DNA from 2 places in the Anaerobacillus sp. 1_MG-2023 genome. Region 2 is predicted to be linked to the other one. Evidence: a T-box and tRNA genes for the amino acid it is inferred to sense, from the RefSeq annotation. Region 2 holds a T-box; the other holds one or more tRNA genes.
What was found. The T-box of region 2 lies ahead of thrS (threonine--tRNA ligase). A T-box ahead of a tRNA ligase gene usually reads a tRNA of that ligase, here a tRNA-Thr.
Positions count from the first base shown of each region.

Region 1 (3,390 bases), on a different contig from region 2:
AGGATTTTGAGTCAGACGCGCTTTATGCGTCAGAATTAAAAGGTGAAACGATCGAGGATTTGGCTTACGTAGCTGGACATATTGGAAAACGTTGCGAGTGCTATCTAGTTTTCAGGGAATAAAATTTTCCTTGAAAAACATGATGAAATATAGTATGATATATTTTGTCGCTGGTAAATCACGAAAGTGAAATCCAGTCCTTAGTCTGGTAATGATGGCGAAGAGGTCACACCCGTTCCCATGCCGAACACGGAAGTTAAGCTCTTCAGCGCCGATGGTAGTTGGGGGATCTCCCCCTGCAAGAGTAGGACGTTGCCAGGCTGATATTATTCCACAGTAGCTCAGTGGTAGAGCTATCGGCTGTTAACCGATCGGTCGTAGGTTCGAATCCTACCTGTGGAGCCATGGAGAGCTGTCCGAGTGGCCGAAGGAGCACGATTGGAAATCGTGTAGACGGTCAAAGCCGTCTCGAGGGTTCGAATCCCTCGCTCTCCGCCACTAGCATACATAATAGCAGCAAGGGCCCGTTGGTCAAGCGGTTAAGACACCGCCCTTTCACGGCGGTAACACGGGTTCGAATCCCGTACGGGTCACCATTATATATCATTTCTACTTTGTGGAGGATTAGCTCAGCTGGGAGAGCATCTGCCTTACAAGCAGAGGGTCGGCGGTTCGAGCCCGTCATCCTCCACCATTCTCTAAGGTCCCGTGGTGTAGCGGTTAACATGCCTGCCTGTCACGCAGGAGATCGCGAGTTCGATTCTCGTCGGGACCGCCATTTATATTTTAATATTATCGCGGGGTGGAGCAACAAGCGATACTTCCTTGAAACAGCAACGTGTTGTTTCGACGGATACGCTTCGAAGCATAACCTTGTAGAGAAAGAAACAGTGCACAGCGTAATGAGCAGGTGTAGCATTATTACATTCACATTATCGCGGGGTGGAGCAGTTCGGTAGCTCGTTGGGCTCATAACCCAAAGGTCGCAGGTTCAAATCCTGCCCCCGCAACCAATTAATTTTATCTGCGTTGAGTATTCATCGTTACTAAAATTAAAATGTAGTCCTGTTAAGGGCAACCAATTATATTTTAAACATGGCTCTGTAGCTCAGTCGGTAGAGCAGTGGACTGAAAATCCACGTGTCGGCGGTTCGATTCCGTCCGGAGCCACCATGTTGCCGGTCTAGCTCAATTGGTAGAGCAACTGACTTGTAATCAGTAGGTTGGGGGTTCAAGTCCTCTGGCCGGCACCATTTTCTCGAAATGAGATCAAATTCCATTGCACTTTCATAAAATGTGTATTACAATGGTAATTGTCAATTTGGAGGGGTAGCGAAGTGGCTAAACGCGGCGGACTGTAAATCCGCTCCCTCAGGGTTCGGCGGTTCGAATCCGTCCCCCTCCACCATCTTGATAGGGGTATAGTTTAAAGGTAGAACAGAGGTCTCCAAAACCTCCGGTGTGGGTTCGAGTCCTACTACCCCTGCCAATTTCAAATTTTTATGGCGGTTGTGGCGAAGTGGTTAACGCACCGGATTGTGATTCCGGCATTCGTGGGTTCAATTCCCATCAGCCGCCCCATTTTTGGGCTATAGCCAAGCGGTAAGGCAACGGATTTTGATTCCGTCATGCGCTGGTTCGAATCCAGCTAGCCCAGCCATTTTTTGTTGCGGAAGTAGTTCAGTGGTAGAACATCACCTTGCCAAGGTGGGGGTCGCGGGTTCGAATCCCGTCTTCCGCTCCATTTTAAAAAGGCGGCATAGCCAAGTGGTAAGGCACGGGTCTGCAAAACCCTTACGCCCCGGTTCAAATCCGGGTGCCGCCTCCAATCTTAATATTTTTTCTTAAAAGTCCTGCCGGAGTGGCGGAATTGGCAGACGCACAGGACTTAAAATCCTGCGGAGGGTGTACCTCCGTGCCGGTTCGAGCCCGGCCTCCGGCACCACTTATTTTTCTGCCTGAATTGAATATGGTATTTTGCCGGTGTGGCGGAATTGGCAGACGCGCACGACTCAAAATCGTGTTCCGAGAGGAGTGTCGGTTCGAACCCGACCACCGGTACCATTACATACGTTATTTCAAGACTTCAACGTTCTCGTTGAGGTCTTTTTTATATGTTTTAATTTTCAATGACTCACTGAGCAAATTCCTGCTCATTTAAAAATAGAGATGATAAAATACAAGTATAAGATAGATAAAACAATTTACTGAAAGAGTGATTCGATGAGAATTGAAGTATGGTCCGATTTCGTTTGTCCATTTTGTTATATAGGAAAAAGACGTCTTGAAAGTGCGCTTCAGGCTTTTCCAAAGCGTGACCAAGTAGAAGTTGTCTTTAAAAGCTTTGAACTTGATCCTAATGCGAAAGAATCGAATGGAGAAAGCATGGCTGAGCTTCTAGCAGCGAAATACAATGTCAGTCTAGAACAAGCTCAGGGTATGTGTGAGAATATGAGACAGCAAGCTGCTGGAGAAAACCTAACGTATGATTTCGATAAAATGATTCCAACGAATTCATTTGATGCTCATCGTCTTGTTCACTATGCGACGAAGCATGGTAAAAGTAATGAAATGTCAGAACGTCTCTTTTATGCCTTCTTTACCGAATCCAAAAATATTGGTGATCATGAAACGCTTGCATCACTTGGTGAAGAACTTGGGCTAGACGGTTCGGATATAAAACGTATGCTAGGGACTGAAGAATTTACGAAAGAAGTTCGCAACGATGAAGCAATGGGAAGTCAGCTTGGCATTCAGGGCGTACCATTCTTTGTATTTGACGGTAAATATGCCGTGTCAGGTGCTCAGCCTGTAGAAATGTTTGAACAGGCCATTGAGAAGGCCTGGGGAGAAGGAAGTAAGCTTGAAGTAGTCGGTGAAAATACAGAAGCGTGTTCTGCTGACTCTTGTGATTTTCCTAAATAAAACGCAAGAAAGCTCTCTTATTTAAAAGAGAGCTTTTTCTTATGCATCTGTACTTTCTTGTTTAATCGTTTTGTAAGCTGAATCAAGGTTGCGAATGCGACGAACTATTTCTGAGTTTTTGTTAAGGTTGTCATAGATCATTGACGAAACAACTGAACGATAATAGCTATTCATTGCTTCTAATTTTGAAAATACATCACAATTCTTTTGTATGTATTGGCGAAAATTTTCTTCGAAAAATGGTGTTGAGAATGGTTCCATATGATTTCTCCTTTCTGTCTATCATTCTGATTATAGGGTGATCGTCATCAGAACGTCAAACGGATCATGAGGAGTGATGTTCTATTAGATCAGCCGTGATGAGGAATGTTTGTAAAGAAAATATGAGAAATGTGTTGTTTCTTTCATATGTTCTGTGGTATTCTATCTACATCAGCGAGGATTGTAGAAATTCCTCGAATTTTC
Region 1 is NZ_JAUORD010000006.1:232,683-236,072, reverse strand. Features, by position in the region: rRNA gene rrf (5S ribosomal RNA) at 205-321, shown strand; tRNA gene Q4550_RS12945 (tRNA-Asn) at 331-405, shown strand; tRNA gene Q4550_RS12940 (tRNA-Ser) at 407-498, shown strand; tRNA gene Q4550_RS12935 (tRNA-Glu) at 522-596, shown strand; tRNA gene Q4550_RS12930 (tRNA-Val) at 619-694, shown strand; tRNA gene Q4550_RS12925 (tRNA-Asp) at 703-778, shown strand; tRNA gene Q4550_RS12920 (tRNA-Met) at 937-1,013, shown strand; tRNA gene Q4550_RS12915 (tRNA-Phe) at 1,098-1,173, shown strand; tRNA gene Q4550_RS12910 (tRNA-Thr) at 1,178-1,253, shown strand; tRNA gene Q4550_RS12905 (tRNA-Tyr) at 1,324-1,408, shown strand; tRNA gene Q4550_RS12900 (tRNA-Trp) at 1,416-1,489, shown strand; tRNA gene Q4550_RS12895 (tRNA-His) at 1,506-1,581, shown strand; tRNA gene Q4550_RS12890 (tRNA-Gln) at 1,586-1,660, shown strand; tRNA gene Q4550_RS12885 (tRNA-Gly) at 1,670-1,744, shown strand; tRNA gene Q4550_RS12880 (tRNA-Cys) at 1,754-1,828, shown strand; tRNA gene Q4550_RS12875 (tRNA-Leu) at 1,856-1,945, shown strand; tRNA gene Q4550_RS12870 (tRNA-Leu) at 1,980-2,064, shown strand; gene Q4550_RS12865 (DsbA family oxidoreductase) at 2,224-2,925, shown strand; gene yvfG (protein YvfG) at 2,965-3,186, opposite strand.
Region 1: it encodes a tRNA-Thr, which carries the amino acid that the T-box ahead of thrS (threonine--tRNA ligase) is inferred to sense. The anticodon was not compared.

Region 2 (3,390 bases):
GTACTTTGATACTAATTATTCAGGTAAATCTTTATTAACTATGGACTGTTTAATACCTGTAACAAATTCACCTAATTCCATTTCTTTAGTTGCTTTATTCCCATAGGACCTAACGTTTACATATCCTTTTTCAACTTCCTTGTCTCCCAACACCAGAATGAAGGGTGTTTTGTTTATTTGAGCTTCCCTAATCTTGTACCCTAACTTTTCCTCTCTACTGTCCTTTTCCACTCTAATCCCTTCTTGTTTTAACCGATTCATTACTTGATCCGAATATTCTTTATGAGCTTCGTTTGATACAGGTAGTATTTTTACTTGAATAGGTGCTAACCAAGTTGGAAATGCTCCTCCATAATGCTCAATGAGTATGCCTAAAAAGCGATCAATGGATCCAAACACAGCCCGATGAATAACCACTGGACGAACTTTTTCATTATGTTCATTTATATATTCCAGATCGAATTTTTCCGGCATTTGAAAATCTAGCTGCACAGTTGCACATTGATGACTCCTATTCAAGGCATCTTTTATATGGATATCAATCTTAGGCCCGTAAAAAGCACCGTCTCCCTCATTCACTCTAAAATCATAACCTAGGTTTTCTAATACATTTTTAAGTGCGCCTTCAGCTTGATCCCATAAGTGTTTGTCACCCATAGACTTTTCAGGTCGAGTAGATAACTCAATTTCATAATTGAATCCGAATGTTCGATAAACATTATCAATCAACTGCAAAGCTAAAGTGATTTCGTCTTCTATCTGATGAGGTGTGACAAAGATATGAGCATCGTCTTGGCAGAAGGAACGAACTCTCAATAATCCGTTTAATGCTCCACTGAATTCATGACGGTGAACTTGACCGAATTCAGCCATACGAATAGGAAGGTCTCTATAGGAGCGCAAACGGTCCTTAAAAATAAGCATATGTCCTGGGCAATTCATTGGTTTAAGAGCGAAATGCTGCTGGTCAACTTCAGAGAAATACATATTGTCTTTATAATGATTCCAGTGCCCCGATTGTTCCCATAACCTCTGATTCATCATTAATGGAGTTTTTACTTCTTTATAATTAAATGACTCTTGCAAACTTCTAAGGAATGCTTCCAACTCATTTCTTATCACCTGACCATTACTTAAATAGAATGGCATCCCTGGAGCTTCATCTGAAAACATAAACAATTCAAGCTGGTTCCCTAACTTACGATGATCTCTCTTTTTGGCTTCTTCCAAAAAATAAAAGTATTCATTTAGTTCTTTTTTTGATGGAAAAGCTACACCATATATTCGTTGTAACATCTTGTTATCACTATCCCCCAGCCAATAAGCCCCTGAGATATTTGTTAAGGAAAAAGCTTTAAGAAATTTAGTTGACGGTAAATGGGGACCTCTGCATAGATCTATAAATTCTCCTTGTTTGTAGATGGAGACATCTTCTTCCCGAGGAATTTTCTTTAATAGCTCCAGCTTTAAATGATCATTCGAAAAAATGCTTTCAGCTTCATCTCTAGATATTAACTCCCGTTTAATAAACAAGTTCTCAGATACAATGTTACTCATTTCCTTTTCAATTTTAGATAGATCATCTTTAGAAATACTTTGATCCGTATCAATATCATAGTAAAAACCAGCCTCCACAACAGGACCTACACCTAGATTCACTCTTCCGAAAAGTCGCTTAACGGCCTGAGCCATAATATGAGCTGCTGTATGTCTCATCACCTCTAATCCCTCTGAAGAATGAAGTGGAAATAATTCAATCTCAGCATTAGAGTTGATTGGACTCTGCAAATCATATAAGGATCCATTGACTCTCCCAACTACTGACTTTTTCTTAAGGCCAGGACTTATAGATTGGGCAACATCCCCCAATGTACTTCCTTTTGAAAAAGATTTTTGGCTGCCATCTGGAAACGAAATCACCATTTTTTCATGACTCATACATACACATCCTTTTATAAAATTAAAAAACCATACTCGTCCCTCTAAACAAGGGACGAGTATGGTTTTACCCGCGGTTCCACCCAATTTCCCACTACTTTTCAAAGTAATGGCTTTGGTTTGCTGTATCGTAGCACTACGTCATGAACTACTAATCTTTCGTCCATGCAGCTCCAAGGTGGTAAGCTATTAAGCTGCGTTAGGAAGATCGCACCTTTTCTTCCCTCTCTGATAACCGTCCTAATAGCTCTTGTCCTCTTCATCACTATAACTTATTCAATAAAAAAAACACTCGTCCCTAAAAAGGGACGAGTGCTGTACTCGTGGTTCCACCCAACTTCCCGTTACATGGATAAAGTAACGGCTTTGGTTTGCTGTATCGTAGCACTACGGCATGAACTACTCATATTCGCCCATGCAGCTCCAAGGTGGTAAGCTATTAAGCTGCGTTAGGAAGATCACACCTTTTCTTCCCTCTCTGATAACCGTTCATAATATCTCTTGTCCTCTTCATCACAAATTATTTTAAATTTATTTCACTATATATTTTTTGCTAAATATAGTCAATACAATCCTAAAAATTATTTAGGAGATTTTTTAGATTAGCTCCGAGATTCTTGAATAAATACTTCACTTAAGTCTTTATGATATTCAGTTCTTTTCTATCTTTTTTTCTCATTAGCGTAAGAACATACAAGTACAAATAAACTGGAAGCATTACAATAACCAATATTTCTTTACTCAATGAATTGCTTGATAAGAGTAAAGACAACACTAGACCAGCTATAGAATAAATTATGAATTCAATGAGGGATCTGTATTTAGATAATGGTTTTAATCTAAGAAATCCATCTGCAATTAAAGTTGTTGGTAGACCGTAAACTATATATACAATTGCAAATAAAATCGGTAACGAAATTATAGTAGCAAAAGTATCAGTATATTCTCTTTCTAATTCAAGCACGTAGTCAAGAGTAAATTCTCCAATTACTAAAACAAAAACGGAAAGAGGTGCTGATATAATTATTGCTAGTAGTATCTTTTGTAAATATTTCAATTCCTTCCTCCTCTAAACGTAAAAGCGTACACACTCTTGCCCAAAACCGATAGAGCGCTTACTTTTTATTCAGCAATTGCTCCGATAAACCAGAAGACTTGGGATCAGGATAAATTCTAGAATTTATCCTACATTAGTGTTAATTTAGATCGATGTTACCCACATATTGAACATCTCCCATATCAGAAGACAGATTCACTTCTAGGATATAGTTACCTTTTGAATCTGGAAATTGAAAACCATTAGATTTATTTACAGGCAATTCAATCTCTTCACTGTTTTGCCACAGAGATACTTGAAACTCTTCTAATTTAAAATCAGAATGTCCCAATTCTATGTTTCCCTCTGAACCAGCATTGACCTCAATTTGATTCTGTTCGATTCCTAATGATTGA
Region 2 is NZ_JAUORD010000010.1:178,997-182,386, forward strand. Features, by position in the region: gene thrS (threonine--tRNA ligase) at 16-1,938, opposite strand; T-box leader at 1,987-2,210, opposite strand; T-box leader at 2,240-2,461, opposite strand; gene Q4550_RS16690 (hypothetical protein) at 2,573-2,995, opposite strand; gene Q4550_RS16695 (hypothetical protein) at 3,135-3,390, opposite strand, start outside.